DNA from 4 places in the Glutamicibacter sp. 2E12 genome. Region 1 is predicted to be linked to each of the others. Evidence: riboswitches for the same ligand, from Rfam matches in the RefSeq annotation. Region 1 holds a riboswitch; each other region holds the start of a gene.

Region 1 (5,196 bases):
CGAGCTGCAGCGATTGACGCAGGCTTTCCGCCATGATTTCCAGCGTTTCATGATGGAGTACCAGTTTGCGGTGGACGAGGTGCTGACCAAGGTCTCGATCTTGCGTGAAGAGTTCTTGTATTTGCACAATTACAATCCAATTGAGCACGTCACTTCTCGGGTGAAAACTCCGGAGAGCATCATGCGCAAGGTCTCCCGCCGGAACATCTCCCCGTCCCTGCCTGCCATTCGCGAGAACATCAGCGACATTGCCGGCGTGCGCATTACCTGCAGTTTCGTCAAGGACATCTACAAGGTTCTGAACACGCTAACCTCGCAGAATGACCTGAAGGTCCTCCAAATCAAGGACTACATCAAGAACCCGAAGCCCAACGGCTATAAAAGTGTCCATGCGATCGTGCAGATCCCGGTCTACTTATCCGATGGCCCGGTCGATGTCGTGGTGGAGCTGCAGATCCGTACCATTGCCCAGGATTTCTGGGCAAGCCTGGAACATAAGATCTTCTACAAGTACGAGGGCGAAGTTCCAGAACATCTAGTGCAAGAGCTTGCCGACGCGGCGGCCATGGCGACGAAACTCGACATGCAGATGCAGCGCTTGCATACCGAAGTCCACGGCCATGATGCCAATCAGGCACCGAGCCAAGAGGCGGATTTCGATACGACAGCGATCCAGGGGCTGCTGTCGCTGGCTCAGCAAGCCAAGGACGGGAACCAGGAGAAGGACTTGGATCACTAGCCGTTCATGCCCTCGAAGGACAATGCTGCTTCGGGGCCGGAAACCAAAAAAGATCCTCGGCCGAGGCCGAGGATCTTTGATTTGGTAGCGGCGCCGGGACTCGATCCCGGGACCTCACGATTATGAGTCGTGCGCTCTAACCAGCTGAGCTACGCCGCCACAAGTGAGAAGCAATCCAGTAGAAGCCAAGAATGCTTCTCACTCAGAGCCCCCTGCCGGAATCGATCCGGCGACCTCGTTCTTACCAAGAACGCGCTCTACCACTGAGCTAAGGGGGCAACGAGTAAATACTCTACACGGATTTCCCGGCAAAGAAAAATCGGCGGATCACCCCGGAAAAGACCCGGAGAATTCTGTAAAACCACTAGTCAATGACTATTTATCCTCTTACTCGCTACCCCGGGGACGAAGGGTGGGACAAAAAGTGCCCTGGTGACGATGCTCACGAGAGTGCTCCTCGCGGTCAATCGCGGATTTGCCATGACGCGCAGGATAGAATCCCGCGGATCATCCCCGGTGGCCAAGCATCGAATTACCCCGCTTGGAACTTCGGAACGCTGACACCTTTTCCCACTCCAGAACCCCTGACCGAGCGGCACTTGGGCAACACCCGATCCACCTAGGCGCCCAGGCACGGCTCCGGTGCCCGGCAGCTGGATCCCGGGCCGTGAACCGGGGTGCTGGAAACCGCCAGGAAGGCAACAGCTCCTTGCCGCCCATTCCGGTCTTGAGTAGGAATATTGTGACCTCAGCAACAAATTCCCGACGGATTTTGCAAACCTCAAAAACCTGTGTAAAGTATTTACCTGTTGCCCCCTTAGCTCAGTGGTAGAGCGCGTTCTTGGTAAGAACGAGGTCGCCGGATCGATTCCGGCAGGGGGCTCGAAATAAGAGAGGCAATCTGGTTCCAGATTGCCTCTCTTTTCGTTTATCCCGCAGATGCCGTGTAGCCACTGCGAGCATGGCCCAAGGCGCACCCCAAGCTGCAGCACCGGCTATCGGCCGCGTCTTGCGCCCCGGATTCCAGGTGCCCCCGGCAAGAGTCTCCGGCCAATGAAAAGCATCCTGGCCCGCCACAGCCGGCCCTTCCCACTTCCTTGATGTCAGGCCCTGACCACTGGGTTTGCGTTTTCTCCTCGCAAGCGTGCTAAGTTGTTCGCGACCACACGGGTGCCCTGGCAAGGGCTGAGATCGGGCTATCGCCGTCCGCGACCGTTGAACCTGTCCGGGTAATGCCGGCGAAGGAAGTGAGTTTCCCCAGTGGAACAAATTGAACAGCACCCTGCCCACACCCTTGCCTACCGTGAATCTGCGGGAATTTCTGTTCCCGTCACGCAGATCCAATTGGCAGACTCCCCCAATGGACAGCCCAACGAGCCGCTGGCGGTATATCGCACCAGCGGACCGGGAAGCGAGCCCACCCAAGGCCTGCAACCCTTCCGCGAGCGGTGGATCCTGGAACGCGGGGACGTGGAAACCTATGCAGGCCGCGAACGCAACCTGCACGACGACGGACGCTCAGCGGTCCGCCGCGGCACGGCCAGCGCGGAATGGGCCGGACGCTCAGCCCCGCCACTGCGGGCCGTTGGCGGAGCCCGCGTGACGCAGATGCACTATGCGCGTGCCGGGATCATCACCCCGGAAATGTGCTATGTGGCCCTGCGCGAGGAATGCGATGTCGAGCTGGTGCGCAGCGAGCTCGCGGCCGGGCGAGCCATCATCCCGGCGAACATCAACCACCCGGAATCCGAGCCGATGATCATCGGCAAGGCGTTCCTGGTCAAGATCAATGCGAATATCGGCAACTCGGCGGTGACCAGCTCCATCGCAGAAGAAGTCTCCAAGCTCCAGTGGGCGGCCAAATGGGGCGCGGACACGGTAATGGACCTGTCCACCGGAGATGACATCCACACCACCCGCGAGTGGATCATCCGCAACTCCCCGGTCCCCATCGGCACCGTGCCGATCTACCAGGCGTTGGAGAAGGTCAACGGCGAAGCCAACGAACTGACCTGGGAGATCTTCCGCGACACCGTCATTGAGCAGTGCGAGCAGGGCGTGGACTACATGACCATCCACGCCGGGGTGCTGCTGCGCTACATCCCGCTGACTGCCAACCGGGTCACCGGCATGGTCTCGCGTGGCGGGTCCATCATGGCCGGCTGGTGCTTGGCGCACCACCAGGAGAATTTCCTCTACACCCACTTCGATCAGTTGTGCGAGATCTTCGCGCAGTACGACGTGGCCTTCTCGCTGGGCGACGGGCTGCGCCCGGGCTCCATCGCAGATGCGAACGACGCCGCCCAGTTCGCCGAGCTGGACACCCTGGCCGAGCTGACCAAGCGCGCCTGGAAGTACGATGTGCAGGTGATGGTCGAAGGCCCGGGGCATATCCCGTTCCATCTGGTGCGCGAAAATGTGGAACGCCAGCAGCAGCTGTGCGACGGGGCGCCGTTCTATACCCTGGGCCCGCTGGTCACCGACATCGCCCCGGGCTACGACCACATCACCAGCGCCATTGGCGCCACGGAGATCGCACGGTACGGGACCGCGATGCTCTGCTACGTCACTCCCAAGGAGCATCTGGGACTGCCCAACCGGGATGATGTGAAGACCGGGGTGATCACCTACAAGATCGCTGCGCACGCCGCCGATCTGGCCAAGGGCCACCCGGGCGCCACAGCGCGGGATGATGCGCTGAGCAAGGCGCGCTTCGAATTCCGCTGGAATGACCAGTTCGCGTTGTCCCTTGACCCGGTCACCGCACAGGAATTCCATGATGAGACCTTGCCGGCCGAGCCGGCCAAGACCGCCCACTTCTGCTCCATGTGCGGGCCGAAGTTCTGCTCCATGCGCATCTCCCAGGATATCCGCGACGAGTACGGCTCGGCCGAGGCGCAAGCCGCCCTGGCCGGGATGGCGCAGAAAAGCAGGCAGTTCCTGGAAAGCGGCGGCACGGTCTATCTCGGGGACGGGATCCCGGTGGGAACTCCTGCTCCGTAAATAGCCTGCGGCGCACGAAAAACGCCCTTGGGGCAAGCTTTCGGCTTGCCCCAAGGGCGTTATTCAATGCTGTTCAGCTGCGTGCGACAGGCTTAGTAGTCGCGACGTCCACCGCTGCGGCCCGAGTCGCTGAAGCGATCCTTGCCGCCGCGTCCGCCGCCGCCGAAGCCGCCACGTCCGCCGCCGCGTCCGCCACCGAAACCGCCACGGCCGCCACTGCGTCCGCCGCCGAAGCCACCACCACGGCCGCCACGGAAGCCACCGCGGTCGCCTTCGTCGTCACGGCGCGGGCTGCGGCCATTGTCGAGCTCGAGCTCGATGGCTTCGCCGCCGATGCGGGTCTTGGACAGTGCACGCCACTGGTCCTTGCTCAGCTCTGCCGGCAACTCGACCAGGGTGTGGTCCGAACGGATCTCGATGCCGCCGATTTCCGAAGAATCGAAGCCGCCCTCGTTGGCCAGTGCGCCAACGATCGAGCCCGGCTGCACGCGGTTGCGTCGGCCTACGGCCAGACGGTACATGGCGTTGCCTTCGGCAGCGGTCTTGCGGGCACGTGGACCGCGATCGCCACGGTCACCGCGTTCGCTACGCTCGCCGCGCTCTGGGCGATCCATGCGTGCCTTCTTCGAAGGGGACATGACTGGTTCGGTCATCAGCAGCGGGCGGCCGCCCTGGGCCATCAGAGCCAGTGCAGCTGCAATTTCCAGCTGGTCCAGGTCTTCGTGCTCGGAAGCGAACTTCTCCACGATTTCGCGGAAGGTGGTCAGGTCCTGACCGCTGATGGTCTTGTCGATGCGATCGGTGAACTTCTGGATACGACGGTCGTTGACCGAATCCAGCGAAGGCAGCTGCATCTGGGTCACCGGCTGGCGGGTAGCCTTCTCGATGGCACGCAGCAAGTACTTCTCGCGCGGGGTCATGAACAGGATCGCGTCGCCCGAGCGGCCGGCACGGCCGGTACGGCCAATGCGGTGCACGTAGGACTCGGTGTCATGCGGGATGTCGAAGTTGATAACGTGCGAAATACGCTCAACGTCCAAGCCACGAGCTGCCACGTCGGTAGCAACCAGGATGTCGATCTTGCCCGAGCGCAGGTTCTCAACGGTGCGCTCACGCTGCTGCTGAGGGATGTCGCCGTTGATGGCAGCCGCGGTGAAGCCGCGGGCCTTCAGCTTGTCGGCCAGGTCCTCGGTAGCCATCTTGGTGCGGACGAAGGTGATAACGCCTTCGAACGACTCGGATTCCAGGATGCGGGTCATGGCGTCCAGCTTGTGGGCGCCCATGACCTGCAGGTAGCGCTGGGTGATGTTGGTGCCGGTGGACTGCTTGGACTTCACGGCAACTTCCTGCGGGTTGCGCAGGTATTCCGAAGCGATGCGGCGGATGGTGCGTGGCATGGTTGCCGAGAACAGGGCAACCTGCTTGTCCTCCGGGGTAGCTTCCAAGATCTTGTC
Region 2 (5,196 bases), 150 kb from region 1:
TCTGGCAGGACTTCTCCCTGGGGAACATGGTCTTCGGCGTGATCATCGCGCTGCTGATCGTGAACCTGTTCCCGCTGCCGCCGGTGGTCCTTTCGGGCCGGATCAATGCCTGGTACTGCCTGAAGCTGTTCATCTGGTTCCTCGGACAGGTCTTCGCCGCCAGCGTCCATGTGGCCTGGCTGGCGCTGGTCCGCGGGAAGCGCACCCGCAGCGCGGTCATTGCGGTCCCGCTGCGCACCGACTCGGACCTGATCGTGATGACCGTGGGACACGTGCTCACGCTGATCCCGGGCTCCTTCGTGATCGACGTGGACCGCAGCTCGTCGACGCTGTACCTGCACTACATCGACATCGAGTCGCCTGCGGACGTGGAGAAGGCGCGTGCCGGCATCCGGGACATCGAACGCCGGCTGATCATGGCTATTGGCAGCCGAGACGAGTACGAAGCGATCAAGAGCGAATGCGGACCGAACTTTGATGCGAGGAAGGGGTAACATGCTGGATATCGTCATTTGGATCTGCGGCATCATGCTCGGGCTCGGTGCTGTCGCCTGCCTGGTCCGTGTTGCCAAGGGGCCGTCAATCCTTGACCGGGTGCTGGCCCTGGACGTGATGCTGCTGATCATCTCCGCCGCGCTGTGCCTGGAAATGGTGCTGCACAAGCACACCGACTACTTGCTGTTCGTCGTGGCCGCCTGCATGCTCGGGTTCATCGGTTCGGTGACCGTCTCGCGCTTCGTTTCGGATCAGAGGAACGCCTAATGGAAATCTTCCTCGATGTCCTCGTTGCCGTCCTGCTGATCCTTGGCTGCCTGATGTCATTGATCGCAGGTATCGGCTTGCTGACCTTCCCGGACATGCTCACCCGCATGCATGCAGCGACCAAACCGCAGGTACTCGGCTTCCTGCTGATTTTCGCTGGACTGGCCATTTACCTGCGCAGCTGGGCTGTGGTCCCGGTACTCGTGCTGGCCTGGGGAATGCAGCTATTGACCGCACCGGTTTCGGCCCACATGATTGGCCGTTCCGGCTACCGGACCAAGCACGCTGCCAAGGAAACCCTGTTCTCCGATGAGCTGAGCCACGTGGTCAACAAGGTCAACGGAACACCGCCGACCGGAACCACCCCGGTTTCCAAGACCGGATCGCCAGACGAACAAGATTGAGAAAAAGCGGGAGCCGCCCCTCTGGGCGGCTCCCGCTTTTGGCTCAACGCCGAAGCTTACTTGGTGAACTTGGCAACAACCTTGTTGGCGCTGCGGTCAGCCACGGTCTGCAGGATTGCTGCGACCAGGGCCGAAACGACTGCGAAGCCCAAGGCACGGCGGAAAGAAGCTTCCGCTGCTTCCTCAGTGCCCTTGCGTGGTGCTTTGCTGCCGGTTGCCTTCAACCAAAGGAAATCAACCAGCTTGCCGCCGAGCATGCCAGCGCCAACGGTGATACCGGTAGTGGCAAGTTTCTGCACTTTATCCATTTTTTCCTCGCGATCAAGCTCTTGACATATCGTTCCTCTGCCCAGCATACCTGCGGTATGGTGGGGGAGCAGTAATTATTCCGACAGGGGAGCGTCAGACTTTTAAAAAAGTCGCAAGACGCTGAGAGTGCGATAGATCGCAGACCCTCGAACCTGCCCCGGCTAGTACCGGCGAAGGAAGTCGAGCATCTCGGATGCGGATAGGCGCGGCAGTATGCCCTCATTCCGTCCATCTCCCCTCCTTTCCACAGGAGGACCAGCAATGAACGAAACAGTTTCGAAGCAGCGTACCGGCTGGCGTGTAGTTGATATCGTCGTCGCCTCGGTGATCGCCGTCGCTTCAGGGGTCATTTTCTGGGCGTGGAGTGCCGGCTATGGCCTGTTCTCGCTCGCCTTTGCGGCTTTCCCGCCAGCCACCGCGTTGCTCACCGGCATGTGGCTCTTCCCGGCGGTGCTCGGCGCACTGATCATCCGCAAGCCAGGCGCCGCAATCTACTGCGAGCTGCTGGCCGCTGTGGTTGAAGCGCTGCTCGGCTCGCACTACGGCTTGACCGTACTGATCTCCGGCCTGGTCCAGGGCCTGGGTGCAGAGCTGGTCTTCGCAGCATTCCGCTACCGCAAGTGGAACCTGGGCGTGGCGCTGCTGGCAGGCTTGTTCGCCGGCTTGTTCGCCGGCATTTCCGAGGCCTACATCCTGGCCTACTATGTTGAGTACACCGCCGGAATGAAGATCTTCCACGTGATCGCCACCGGCATTTCCGGCGTAGTCATCGCAGGGCTGCTGTCCTGGTTGGCCACGTGTGGACTGGCGAAGACCGGTGCATTGAGCGCCCTGCCGAGCCGGCGTGCTCACCTGGAAAGCGCAAAATGAGTTCCTTTGCCAATTCCGGCGCAGCCTCGCTGACCCAGCGCGGTGCCGCCATCACCGCAACGGGGTTCGGCTGGCAGCACTCCGAGAGGAAGAATCCTGCCATCTCGGGACTGGACCTTGTGATCCACGCCGGTGAGAAGGTGCTGCTGGTCGGTCCATCGGGCGCCGGCAAGTCAACCTTGCTGCACGCGATGGCCGGGTTGCTGGAAGCGGATGAGGACGATCAGGTCGCTGGCCGGCTGCTCATAGATGGCAGCGATGCCTTCATCCGGAGCCACCCGGTGGGCTTGATGCAGCAAGACCCGGAAACCCAGGTAGTGCAAAGCAGGGTCGCCGATGACGTGGCCTTTGGCGCCGAGAATCTCGGAATGGATCCCGAACTGATCCGCCAGCGGATCCCCGAAGTGCTGGACGCTGTGGGTCTGGGTGCGCTGTCCTTCGAGCACCGCACCCAGCAACTTTCCGGCGGACAGAAACAGCGGTTGGCCTTGGCCGGCATTCTGGCCATGGAACCCAGCGTCATGCTGCTCGATGAACCGACTGCCAATGTGGACCCGCAGAGCATTGAGCTCTTGCGCGATGCGGTGCTGAACGCCGCCCGGCTTTCCGGTGCCACGCTGGTCGTCGTGGAACACCGGATTGAAGCCTGGGCGCAGCATGTGGACCGGGTTATCGTGCTGCAGCCCGGTGGGGGAGTCGCGCACGATCTGGACCCGCAGCAGCTGTACACCGATGAAACGGTGCGCGAGGAGCTGGCTGCTGCCGGGCTGTGGATTCCAGGCTACTTCCCGCAGGTGGCTCGGGCAACGAACGGTGCCGGTGCCACGCTGCTGGAAGCGCAGCAGCTGGTATCCGCCCGCACCGCCACGGCACCGCGCACCCAAGCGGTGGACGTGAATGTGCAAGCGGGCACCGCGACGGTGATTCGCGGTGAGAATGGCGCTGGAAAGTCGACGCTGGCCTTGACCTTGGGCGGATTGCTCGTCCCGGCCGACGGCGGGTTGGCGGCCACCGCGCAACTGGCCGACGGCCTGGGCAACTCCCCGTTTGCCTGGAAGGCCGGTGCATTGATTGGGCGGATCGGTTCGGTGTTCCAGGAACCCGAACACCAATTCGTGACCCAGAGCGTTCGGGAAGAGCTGGCTTTCGCTCCCAGCCGCGCGCAGGCCAGCAGCGCCGATGCGCCGAAATACGAGCCGGCCCAGGTCCAAGCGCGCGTGGACGCGTTGCTGGAACGCTTGGGCCTGGCGCATTTGGCAGACGCGAACCCGTTCACTCTCTCCGGGGGCGAGAAGCGGCGCTTGTCCGTGGCCACTGTTCTGGCCGCATCCCCCCAGGTGCTGATCCTCGACGAACCGACCTTCGGGCAGGATGCGAATACGTGGAGGGAACTGGCCGGGCTGCTGGTTGAGGAATTGCAGCAGGGCACCGCGATCATTGCTGTGACCCACGACGATCACTTTGCCTCGGTGCTCAAAGCAAGGGACCTGGTGCTCACTGCCGGCACCCCGGAAGCTGGTACCCCGCGACAGGGGCCGGTGCTTGATGCGCCGGTAGGGCATAGCTGGTTGGCGAAGATCAATCCGCTGGCCAAGCTCGGTGCGGTGGCTGCGGCAACACTGCCGTTGATCACCACCTTGGATTGGGTTTCGGCGCTGGTGGTGATCGTGGCGACCGTGGTGTTCTTCCCCCTGGCAGGGCTGAGCCCGCTGAAATTCCTCAAGCGCGCGTGGCCACTGCTGATTGCCGGAATCCTTGCGGCGTGGGGCATCGCCTTGGTGGGCCAGGATAGCGGCATGGTCTACGCCCAATTCGGCGCCTTCAGCATCACCGAGGGATCGGTGGCCGGGGGCATTGCCACCGGACTGCGCGCTTTCGCGCTGGCCATCCCGTGCATCTTGCTGCTGGCCACCACGAATCCAAGCGATTTGGGCGGGGCGCTGTCTCAGCAGCTGAAGGTACCCCACCGGTTTGTGCTCGGGGCCTTGGCCGGCATGCGCCTACTCGGGTTGATGGTGGAAGAATTCACCACGCTCACGCTGGCCCGGCGCGCTCGCGGTGTCGGGAACTTCGGCACCGTGGGCCAACGCATCAAGGCAACCCTCGGCCAGGTGCTGGCCTTGCTGGTGCAAGCGATTCGCCGCGCCGGACGGTTGGCCACCACGATGGAGGCCAAGGGGTTTGGCACGGCCAAGCGTACATGGATTCGCACGGCCACCTTCACCTGGCGTGATGGCATGGTGCTGGCCACGGGGATCCTGTTTGGCACGGCCGCAATGGCTGCGGCCGTGCTGGCAGGGACCTACAACTTGGTGTGGTCCTAGCGGATTGCTTCGCTCAGGGCGCTGAGCTCTTCATGGAGCTCAGCGTCCAGGCGCAACGGCTTGGCATCGATGGTGCGCACCGGGGTCAGCAGGCGGATGGAGGAAACCAGCCACACGCCATCGGCCTGGTACAGGTCTTCCGGGCGCAACGGGCCGTAGCCCAGCTCCCAGCCATCCTGGGCCGCGGCGTCGAAAATGGCGCTTTGCGTGGTGCCTGGCAGGATGCCGGTTTCAAGCATCGGGGTCAGCAGCCGCTTGGTCTCGCCATCGCGCTGGGCTACCAGCACGGTCGAGGTCGGAGCTTCCAGGATGATCCCGTCGGCGGAGGTGAAAATGACATCATGGGCGCCGTGCTTGTGCGCGTAGCGCAGGGCGGCCATGTTGATCGAATAGGAAAGGGTCTTGGCGCCCATCATGAGCCATGGCGCACGTTCGGCCAGCTTCGAGTCGTAGCCGCGATCCAGCATCAGGACATCCACACCGGTTTCACGCTGTTCCCTGCCCAAGGCCGGGGCAGGGGTCACGGT
Region 3 (5,196 bases), 180 kb from region 1:
CGGTACCTGCTCAGCAGATGCTGCAGCTGGTCTTCACCGCAATCCCGCAGGTCATCATGGCCTTGGTGCTCTTGGCCGTGGGTATCCTGATTGCCAAGTTCGTCGGGCAGCTACTTGAATCCTCCCTCCACGGCGTGGGTACCGACACTGTTGTTGCCCAGTGGGGCGTAGTTCCCGAGGGCAAGAGCGCTTCGGGAATCATCGCTGGCATCGTCAAGATTGCTATCGTGCTGTTCTTCGGTGTGATGGCGGCCCAGATGCTGAACTTCCCAGCGATCACCAATATCCTCAATGAGATCCTGGCCTTGGGCGGCAAGATCCTCTTCGGCGCAGCAATTATCGCCGCAGGTTTCGTCATCGCCAATGTGATTGGCCGCTTCTTGGGTGACACTACTGCTTCGAAGATCATCCGCTACACGGCAATTGCGCTGTTCGTGGCGATGGGCCTGAAGTACATGGGTATCGCCGATTCGATCATCAACATGGCCTTCGGCGCAATCGTCATTGGCGCAGCATTGGCAGCGGCTCTGGCCTTTGGCCTCGGCGGTCGTGATGCTGCGGCCCGCACGCTGAAAAAGATGGAGGCCCAACAGGCCACCAATGGCCCGGACTCGACGCCACCGGCATCGAACCCAGGCATCTAACCACGCATCACAAAACCTGAGGGACAGATAAGAAGTCGCGGAATCCAAGACCGGATTCCGCGACTTTTTTGATGCCCGCCAAGCTACTGCTGCGTGCCCCACGGCAAGGGCATGACCGCAGAGCCGCCATCGGTACGCAACCGTGCGTAGGTGTGCACATCGATGCGTTCTCCGGCAACCAGGAATTTGCCCCGTTCGACACCTTCGTGCAGGAAGGCGTTGCTTTCTGCCACATGCTTCGACCCGGGATTATTTGCCCGCAAGCCCAGCTCCAAGCGGTACAGTCCCAGCTCGTCGAACAGGTAATCCACTAAGGTTGCCACGGCGCGGGTGGCCAGCGACCGGCCCCGGTAATTCTGGTTCATCCAATACCAAATCCACGCGTTCCGATTGGCCGGGTCTACCGTACCGCACACCAGTCCCACCAGCCGATCCCGATATGCGACGGCCAACGCCTGCTGGCGTTCCCCGGCCTCCAGCAGTGCGCGCACATACGACTCAGCCTTTTGCGGGGAATCGGCGTCGCCTTGGCGCAACATGTCGGGGTTCGAGGAAAATGCCTCGTAGACCGCTTCGGCATCCGAAAGGCGCAGCCGGCGCACCGAGAATTCACCGTCGGCATGCACGGCTTCCTCCGGTCCTGCAGATGGCTGCGGATGAGCGGCGGCCGTGCCCTGGTGGAAGAGCAGCTGCCAGCGGCCCTGCTCATGGATCCACAGTGAACTGCGTTCGCTGGGGGAACCGGCGAGCAGCTTCCAGCGCAGCAGCACCAGCTGGTCTGAAAGCTGGAGAGCCACCGGGCTTTCGACTTTCAACGCCCCGGCATCCCGTGCCGGCTCCCGGGCCAGCTGGGCAATGATGGCCTCGCGATCATAGACTCGCCCGCTGGCTCCCACCTCGGCGAACCGAGGATGCAAGCGCCGCTGCAATTGCTCCTGGCTATGGCGTTGGCTGGATTCCAAGAGTTCTTGCTCCAACGAGATGATGGTGCTGGATAGCGCAGAACCTTGGGGAAGCACGATAGGGAAGTCATGGAATGCCATGTCAGCAAGTACATCACAGAAGATGACGGAACTGCGTTCAATGAAGTTCGACTTTATGAGCTGCATCATGCTTATAATCGCTGTAATCCGCGGGAGCCTGAATCGACCAGGCTGAGAGGGCACCGAGCCGACCGCTACACCTGATGCGGGTCATGCCGCCGTAGGAAGGAAGCGTGCCCTTGTGCATGTCAACATTGTTGGCGCCGGGATAATCGGCCTGGCCGTCGCGTTCGAGCTGGAATCACGCGCACACACCGTCACCCTCATCGATCCGGCACCCGGCCAAGGTGCAAGCTACGCGGCAGCAGGAATGCTGGCCCCGGCAGCTGAAACGGTCTGGGGCAATGGCCCGCTGCACCAGCTGCTTGCCGCCTCGAATGCCGCCTATCCGCAGTTCATCGAGCGCATCGAATCGGCCACCGGGCAACGCCCGGACTACTTGCAGAACTCCACGCTCGTTGTCGCCGCAGAGCCTGCGGACCGCGAAGCCCTGCACGAGCTGGCCGAACTGCAGATATCCCTCGGCCTGTCAGCGCAAAAGCTGCTGCCCAGCCAAGCCCGCAAGCTCGAACCAGCCTTGGCCGCCAATATTGCCGGCGCGGTCCTGTGCCAAGATGACCACCAGGTCGACCCTCGATCCATCGTCAAGATCCTGTTGGAGCATCTGCGTCCGCACCTGGTCGAGGAACGGGCGCAGGCACTGGTGACCGACGGGAAGCGGACCACCGCTGTGCGGACCGCATCGGGCCGAATCCTCGAAGCGGAGCAGACCATCGTGGCCACCGGTCTTGGCACCCTCGATGGCTTGAACGAACTTCCGCTGCGCCCGGTCTACGGGGACATCCTCCGGATCCAGGGACCAGCAGGCCCGCCGCTCATCACCCGCACCATCCGCGGCATCGTGCACCGGGAACAGGTGTATCTGGTGCCGAGAAGGGACGGCAGCCTCGTCCTTGGCGCCAGCGTCCGTGAAGACCGGCAACAAGCGGTGAACATTGGCGCGATGCACCTGCTGCTGGACAACGCGAGAAAGCTGGTCCCCGGCATCAGCGACTGCACGCTGAACGAAGCAACGGCCCGGGCACGTCCCGCCACGCCAGATGACCGGCCGCTGCTTGGACGCCTTGATCCAGGGCTGCTGCTCTGCACCGGGTACTCCCGGCACGGCGTGCTGCTGGCTCCGCTGGGCGCAACGCTCACTGCGGATCTCGCCCACGGCCACCAATCCCACCCCTTGCACCAGGCTGTGGATCCCCACCGCTTTGCCAACGCAACCTAGACCGCTCACCGAACGGAGCAGCAACCATGACAAGCATCGGCATCAATTTCAATTCACGGCAACTGAACCTGGACGAAGGAACCACCCTTCGCGAATTCATCAGCACGCAAATCGGCAAGGAACTGGACGCCAACTCGGTGGCCGCTGACGGCAGCAAGCTCGGAGTTGCCGCCGCCGTCAATGGCGCTGTCGTTCCACGCAGCGCCTGGAATAGCTACCTGCTGGCCGAAGGGCACAGCATTGAACTCGTTACCGCGGCCCAGGGAGGCTAGGCATGGAAACGCGCAACATCACCGAGCTGGACATCCACAGCGACCCATTCCAAATCGCCGGACGCACCTTGTCCTCGCGCTTGATCCTCGGCACCGGGGGAGCGAGTTCGCTGACCACCCTGGAAAGCGCCCTGCGGGCCTCCGGAACGGAACTGACCACCGTGGCCATCCGCCACTTTTCGGCGGCCGGCGCAGGCAACGTGTATGAACTGCTGCAGCGCAACAACGTGATTGCGCTGCCCAACACTGCTGGATGCTTCACCGCCCGCGATGCGATCCTCACCGCGCACCTGGCCCGTGAAGCTCTGGAAACCAATTGGATCAAGCTCGAAGTAATTGCCGATGAGCACACGCTGCTGCCGGACCCGCTGGAACTGCATGCGGCCACCGAGCAACTAGTGGCCGACGGGTTCCAGGTCTTCGCCTACACCAATGATGATCCGGCACTTGCCCAACGCCTGCAAGACGCCGGGGTTGCGGCAATCATGCCGGCCGGAGCGCCGATCGGCTCGGGCCTGGGGATCCTGAATCCGCACAATATTTCCACCATCGTCTCCCGCGCGCAGGTACCGGTGATCCTTGACGCCGGGGTGGGCACCGCCTCGGATGCGGCCCTGGCCATGGAGCTCGGCTGCGACGCGGTGCTGCTGGCCAGTGCGGTGACCCGGGCGCACAACGCGCCGCTCATGGCCAGGGCCATGAAGGATGCTGTGCGTGCCGGGCGCGCCGCGCGGCTCGCTGGCCGGATCCCGCGCCGCGATACCGCACTGGCCTCATCGCCGGCCGAAGGCATGATGCAAACCCTGGTCGGTGACTTCTCGTGAGCCGGGAAGCCCTGGTCGCACCCGGCGCGGAGCTGGAACCGGAAGAGCTGGCGCGCTACTCCCGGCACTTGTCCCTGCCCGGGGTGGGAGAAGAAGGGCAACGCCGCATCGCCAACGCCAAGGTGCTGGTTATCGGAGCCGGGGGCCTGGGCAGTCCCATTGCCAGCTACCTGGTCGCTGCGGGAATCGGCACCCTCGGGGTCATCGACGATGACACCGTCGAGCTGTCCAATCTGCAACGACAAACCATGCACCGGCAACAGGATGCAGGGCGCTTGAAAGTGGATTCGGTGCGGCGGATGGCCCACGAGCAGAACCGGAACGTCCAGATCATCACCGTGGATGAAAAGCTGGATGAATCCAACGCCGTGGCACTTTTCAGTGAATATGACTTGGTCATCGACGGCAGCGACAACTTTGCCACGCGGTACCTGTCCAATGATGCCGCGGAAATCACCGGCACCCCGCTGGTGTGGGGAACCCTCTTCCAGTTCTCCGGGCAGGTGTCCGTCTTCGATCCGCGCACCGGCCCGATGCTGCGTGATCTTTTTCCGGAAATCCCCGACGCGGACTCCGTGCCCAGCTGCGCCGAAGGAGGAGTCTTCGGCGCACTGTGCGGCGTTATCGGTTCGGTGATGTGCGCCGAAGCCCTGAAGTTCATTACCGGAATCGGGACCACCCTGAGCGGCAAGCTCTGGCTCTATGATGCGCTGGAAGCCACTGTGCGGACCCTCGAATTCGCCAGGGATCCGCAACGTGAGCCGGTGACCGGGCTGGGGGAGTACCAGCCGGTTTCCTGCGCTGCCGAAGGGCATGTCCCGGAGCTCACGGTTCAGCAGCTAGCGGAGCTGGAAACGGAAGAACCGGTATTGCTGGTGGATGTGCGCGAATCCTGGGAACGCGACATCATAGCGATCCCGCACAGCCAGCACCTTCCGCTCGCGCAGCTCAAAGAACGGGGACTGGGAAAGCTCGCGCACAGCGCTTCGGCGGTCGTATTCGTGTGCAAAACCGGTGCCCGTTCGCAGCAGGCAGCGCGGATCACCATGTCCGGTCGGGATGCAGGCATTGCCGTCTACAGCCTCAGCGGCGGAACCGTGGAATGGGCCAGGCAAGTGCGGGGCCAGCAGGTGG
Region 4 (5,196 bases), 1.3 Mb from region 1:
AAAGCGGTGATCACGCACATCCCGTAGCCGCCGTTGGCGGCAATGGCCTTCAGATCCGCTTGGATTCCGGCGCCGCCGGAAGGATCGGAGCCTGCGATGGATAGGATGTTCATTTCGAGGCCTCCCAGGCTGCGACCAGCTGCGCGCTGGCAAGTTGCGGATCTTCGGCGTTGCAGATGGCGCGGACCACGGCCAGGCCTGCGCCGCCGCCGGTGCGGATCGCGGCGGCATCGTCTTGGGTAATTGCGCCGATCGCTACGCAGGGCAGCTTGGCCAAGGCAGCGGCTCGCGCAAAGCCGTCCAGCCCCAGGGGAGCAGGATGGTCTTTTTTCGTCGGAGTGGCGCGGATGGCTCCTACACCGAGGTAGTCGATCACCGAGGCGTCCTTGTTCGCCTGGGCCAATTGCTCATCGCTGGAAGCACTCAAGCCGATGATGCCCTCGCCGATGATCTGGCGAGCCAACTGTACCGGCACATCTTTTTGCCCGATATGGATGCCGTTAACTGCTGCGCCAGCAGCCCGTGACGCGAGGTAGACGTCAATGCGGTCATTGATCAGCAACTGGGCTTTGCCCTCGGTGAGCTTGGCAGCCGCGCAGGCCAGCTCGAAGAATTCCCGGGCGCATTCATCCTTGGCGCGCAGCTGGATCCACCCGATCCCTCCGGCGACGGCGCCCTCGATAACTTCCAGGGTGCTGCGTGGGGTGCAGCTGGCAGTGTTGGCTACTAGATAAGCGCCGTAATTATGCATGGTTCAATTCCTCGTACTTCAAAGTCTTCAGTTCCCCGGGATCGGCAGCCGACAGCGCATCAAGGAAGGCAACTGCGAAGCTGCCCGGACCGGAGCTGCCAGCCAGGGCCTTTTCCGCGGCCAGGCCATAGAAACCGTGGGCTGCGATGGTGGCCTCGAACGGGTCATCGTGGACCGCAACCATCCCGGCGCAGACCGCGCCCAAGGCGCAGCCGCCACCTGTCATCCGGGTCAAGCCAATTCCGTTGGTATGCACCAAGACGGTACGCGTGGCGTCGATGATGGCGTCAGCCTGGCCGGAAATGGCCACTACGCAGTCGTGTTCCGTGGCCAGTTCGCGTCCCGCCGCCAAGGCGGCAGAAACCTCATCCAAGGCATCGACACCGCGCGAAGCAGATTGCCGGCCGGCCAGGGCCAGGATTTCCGAGGCGTTGCCGCGAATCAGGGTCGGGCGTTGCCGGACAATGCGCCGGGCAAACTCCGTGCGCACCGGAAGCGCTCCCACTGCCACTGGATCCAGGACCCAGGGGGTGCCTGCAGCGCTCGCCGACTGCACAGCTTCTTCCATGGCGGTCAGCTGTTCAGTGCTTGGAGTTCCCAAATTCACCAATACGGCTGAAGCTGCCTGCGCGAATGGGCCGGCCTCTCCGGGCAGATCCGTCATGGCCGGGGAAGCCCCGGATGCCAGCAAGACATTGGCGGTGAAATTGGATACGACGGTATTGGTCAGGCAAAAAACCAAAGGTGATTGTTGCCGGTATTTTTGGGCAACTGCATGCAAAGCCATGCGACATCCCTCCGCTAGCGTGAACTAGATCAGGTTCTACGGGTCTTATCTCAGTCGGTTGATCCGACACCCCGTGTCACTGCCATAGAGCGTACGCACAACCGGTTCCGAGGACAAGTTACTTACGCTCGCGCCGCGCCACCAAGGCCTTGAGCGTGGCCGCATCCACCTTCTGCGCGGCCGCCAGCGCCCAGAGGTGATCCACGGCGGCCAGGAGATCTTCACTGGTATCCACCGGCTGCGGCCGCTCGTTGACTACTGTGCCGGCACGGCGCCGGGAGGTGATCAGCTCTTCGGCTTCCAGCTCCTTGTAGGCGCGCGCCACTGTACCGGCAGCGACGCCGAGGTCCGTGGCCAGCGCACGCACAGTAGGCAGCTTGCTCCCCGAGGGCAGATCTCCCAAGGAGATCAGTGAAGCAATCTGCGAGCGGATCTGCTCATAGGGCGGGGTAGCTGCTTGGAGGTCAACACTGATCTGCGTGCTCATGAAGTAGCTGCCGGCTGATGTTCCCGCACGAAGGCGCTACCGGGGCGCTCTAGGAAAATGACTGCTGGGACAACGAAGATGAGCAATGCAAAGAGTCCCAGCCCGGCCGGGAATCCGTAGCCAATGAGCAGCATGGCTACCACTGCACTGGTGTTAACACGCATTGAACGCAGTTCCAGGACCTTGCGGTACCAGATTTCTTCGGCCGACGAGACAGCCCAGGGAATAATTGCCCGGCGGGAGAACCAGACGAATCCAAGATGGGTTGCCAGCAACAGCAGGATCAAGCCTGCAACCATTGTCTTGCCTGGAGGCACGAAGCCCCACAAATAGTCCAGCGGCGGATCGAGCAGAAAATAGGTGCTGGTGGCAAACAGCAAGCCAGCGGCGATGTAGGACCACAAGGGCAGGGGCGCGTGGTACTTGGGTGCTGCAGACGCCTGCCGGGCCACCGTGCTGACGTAGCTGAGATAAAGCGCATTGAGAACGGCATAGCTCAAAGCCGCACCGGCAAAGATCATTAAGATCCACGTAGTTCGCTCATTGGTAGGCATCTGGAGCTCGTCATCCAGTGGCAAGAATGACCAGCCGATTGCAACGCTGAGCAAGGTGAGTGCTGCAGTTACGTATTGCAAGGTGAATAGTTGATCACGCAAACGCGAGAAGGCGGTCCGTTCCCTGGTGGTGGATTGAGCTGAGAATGTAGAGCGCGGTCCCCAGAAGAGCAACGTGAGGGCGACCGCAAGGGCGCCATAGCTAACGAACTCGTACTGTCCATCCGGCGAATTAGCCTGCGAGTAATTGACCACCGACACGGTGAAGGCCAGCAAGACGATGCCGATATTGCGCATCAAGCGGTTGAGCCAGACCGTGCGCAACGCTTGGTTGTCTTCGGCCGAGATGCCGGCCAAGGCAGGTCTTTTCAGGATAACTACGGTAATCACAGCCGCGGCCACGATGATCCCTGCCAGGGCCACGATGAATACCGGGAGCATCTGTGTGCCCGGCAACCGCCCATCATACGGACCCTCCGACGCGTATGAATAGATGCCGTCAAAATCAAAGGTCGTGAATTCCGAGGCCGGAACGCCAACGAGCCCTTCGACTTTGGACGCCGGCCACAGGGAGCCGACCGCGATCAGCAGCAAAAGCCCAACGAAAGCCCCTAGGGCCTTGGGAAATGGAGTTGTCAGGCTGCGGGCCTCTAATGAAGCGGTGCGCACTGGCTGGAGTTCCTTGGGCCAAGTGAACAAGCCGATGAGGTAAACCAGAAGAACCCAGATCCCCGGAGTGAGTGCTTCAGCGAGAGCCGAACCTGAATTGGGCTCGGTCATTGAAACGCGCCAGGTCTCGGACAAATCCCATGAGGTTGAAGCAAAGAATGCGATCAATGCGCACCAGAACGAGTGGGATCGGGCCCGGTCGATAGCTGGTGTTCCACGCCTGTGCGCCACCGAACGCAACCAAACGCAGATGATTGCGGCAACGAAAGCGATGGATATGGCGCTCGCCGAGAACTGGTTCATGGAAATCAATGTATCAACTATTTGATACATATTGAATCCTCCGGCGAATTAAACGATGAAAAATAGTCCCAGTGACGTACGCTCAAATCATGGGTCTGTTTACTTCCACTCCGTTGCCCGAACCGGTCGGTGATTCCGCACCTCCGGTGGACGAGCATCCATCGCGCATAGCAACAGTTCTGAGCCATTTGCGGCGTTCTGCGGACACGCGGATCACGCATCCGCGACGCTTCCGCCTGCAGCAGCTCAAGGCCCTGGAGAAGATGCTCGAAGAGCATCTGGAAGACTTCGTCCAGGCCCTGGCCGAGGACTTGGGCAAGAGTGCCACCGAAGCCAAATTCTCCGAAATCGACGTGGTGCGGGCAGAAATAGATTTCGCCCAGCGCCACCTCGTTGAATGGATGGATTCCACCAGCGTCAAGGTACCGCTGGCTTTGCAACCAGCCATTGCCAAGGTTGAGCCGCGCCCGCTGGGGGTCGTGCTGATTATCGGCGCCTGGAACTACCCGGTTCAGCTGGTGCTCGCACCGCTGGTCGCGGCCATTGCTGCCGGCAACGCGGCGGTGATCAAGCCATCGGAACTGGCTCCTGCGACCTCAGGCGCCTTGGCCAAGTTCCTCCCGGTCTACCTCGACGAACGTGTCTACGCGGTAGTTGAAGGCGGGGTGGATACATCCACGGAGTTGCTCGGCGCCCGCTGGGATCATATTTTCTACACCGGCGGTGAACGCGTGGCCAAGATCGTGGCTGCAGCGGCTGCGAAGCATCTGACACCAACCACCTTGGAACTGGGCGGAAAGTCGCCGGCCGTGGTGGAAAACGATTCGTTGGCTTCCGCAAAGCGCTTGGCCTACGCCAAATTCATGAATGCCGGCCAGACCTGCGTGGCCCCGGATTACGTATTGAGCGTGGGCGACTCGTCTGAGCTCATCAAGCGCCTGGGCCAGGCCATCACCAGCTTCTACGGCAAGGAGCCGCTGACCCATCCGGACTTTGGCCGCATCGTCAGCCGCAAGCACTTTGACCGGCTGTTGTCGATGTTCGAGCAGGGCGAGGTGGTTTTCGGCGGCGAATACGACGAGGATACCTTGCGCATCGCTCCGAGCATCATGCGCAATGTGGACCTCGAGGGAAGTTTGATGACCGAAGAGATTTTCGGTCCTATCCTGCCGGTGATCGAGGTGGAAACCTTCGAGGAAGCCCTCGAATTCATTGCCCGGCGGCCATCACCGCTGGCCGCTTACCTGATGAGCGAAAGTCCGCGCCTGCAGTCGATTTTCTCTGATCGGGTGCGGGCCGGCTCCATAGTGCACAATGCTCCGTTGGCCCAGATGATCGTTCCAACCCTGCCTTTTGGTGGCGTCGGACCGAGTGGAATGGGGGCTTACCACGGCAAACATGGATTCGAACGGCTTTCGCAGATGCGCTCGGAACTCAACAAAACGACCGTAGTTGACACCTTGAGCGCAATATATCCTCCGTATTCATGGGCTAAGCGAAAGATTATTGATCGCTTACTGTAGCGCGGTTCATAGCGTTATGGCTTGTCAGGGTGCTTGGATGGATAGGTTGGAAATTTTCAAGCATCAGGAGATGTAACGCATGACTGAGCCCGCACCGTCCCAGGACGGTCTGAAGCGTGGCC

Evidence for each region. A riboswitch is a leader RNA that binds a small molecule or an ion and turns the genes downstream of it on or off. The one in region 1 is predicted to bind thiamine pyrophosphate.
Region 2: linked by a shared signal. The riboswitch ahead of ACP3TE_RS12150 (ECF transporter S component) and the one ahead of thiC (phosphomethylpyrimidine synthase ThiC) in region 1 are both predicted to bind thiamine pyrophosphate.
Region 3: linked by a shared signal. The riboswitch ahead of thiO (glycine oxidase ThiO) and the one ahead of thiC (phosphomethylpyrimidine synthase ThiC) in region 1 are both predicted to bind thiamine pyrophosphate.
Region 4: linked by a shared signal. The riboswitch ahead of thiM (hydroxyethylthiazole kinase) and the one ahead of thiC (phosphomethylpyrimidine synthase ThiC) in region 1 are both predicted to bind thiamine pyrophosphate.

The regions. Positions count from the first base shown of each region.
Region 1 is NZ_CP188297.1:2,748,258-2,753,453, reverse strand. Features, by position in the region: gene ACP3TE_RS12870 (GTP pyrophosphokinase) at 1-739, shown strand, start outside; tRNA gene ACP3TE_RS12865 (tRNA-Met) at 822-898, opposite strand; tRNA gene ACP3TE_RS12860 (tRNA-Thr) at 946-1,017, opposite strand; tRNA gene ACP3TE_RS12855 (tRNA-Thr) at 1,551-1,622, shown strand; TPP riboswitch at 1,896-2,003, shown strand; gene thiC (phosphomethylpyrimidine synthase ThiC) at 2,000-3,742, shown strand; gene ACP3TE_RS12845 (DEAD/DEAH box helicase) at 3,835-5,196, opposite strand, start outside.
Region 2 is NZ_CP188297.1:2,599,575-2,604,770, forward strand. Features, by position in the region: gene ACP3TE_RS12130 (Na+/H+ antiporter subunit E) at 1-494, shown strand, start outside; gene ACP3TE_RS12135 (monovalent cation/H+ antiporter complex subunit F) at 496-762, shown strand; gene mnhG (monovalent cation/H(+) antiporter subunit G) at 762-1,166, shown strand; gene ACP3TE_RS12145 (DUF4235 domain-containing protein) at 1,223-1,465, opposite strand; TPP riboswitch at 1,550-1,671, shown strand; gene ACP3TE_RS12150 (ECF transporter S component) at 1,737-2,345, shown strand; gene ACP3TE_RS12155 (ATP-binding cassette domain-containing protein) at 2,342-4,669, shown strand; gene ACP3TE_RS12160 (aminodeoxychorismate lyase) at 4,666-5,196, opposite strand, start outside.
Region 3 is NZ_CP188297.1:2,932,229-2,937,424, forward strand. Features, by position in the region: gene ACP3TE_RS13800 (mechanosensitive ion channel) at 1-644, shown strand, start outside; gene ACP3TE_RS13805 (GNAT family N-acetyltransferase) at 728-1,756, opposite strand; TPP riboswitch at 1,767-1,871, shown strand; gene thiO (glycine oxidase ThiO) at 1,869-2,966, shown strand; gene thiS (sulfur carrier protein ThiS) at 2,993-3,238, shown strand; gene ACP3TE_RS13820 (thiazole synthase) at 3,241-4,062, shown strand; gene ACP3TE_RS13825 (ThiF family adenylyltransferase) at 4,059-5,196, shown strand, end outside.
Region 4 is NZ_CP188297.1:1,478,286-1,483,481, reverse strand. Features, by position in the region: gene thiD (bifunctional hydroxymethylpyrimidine kinase/phosphomethylpyrimidine kinase) at 1-113, opposite strand, end outside; gene thiE (thiamine phosphate synthase) at 110-751, opposite strand; gene thiM (hydroxyethylthiazole kinase) at 744-1,538, opposite strand; TPP riboswitch at 1,528-1,622, opposite strand; gene ACP3TE_RS06920 (GntR family transcriptional regulator) at 1,657-2,025, opposite strand; gene ACP3TE_RS06915 (hypothetical protein) at 2,022-3,581, opposite strand; gene ACP3TE_RS06910 (aldehyde dehydrogenase family protein) at 3,641-5,074, shown strand; gene ACP3TE_RS06905 (amino acid permease) at 5,154-5,196, shown strand, end outside.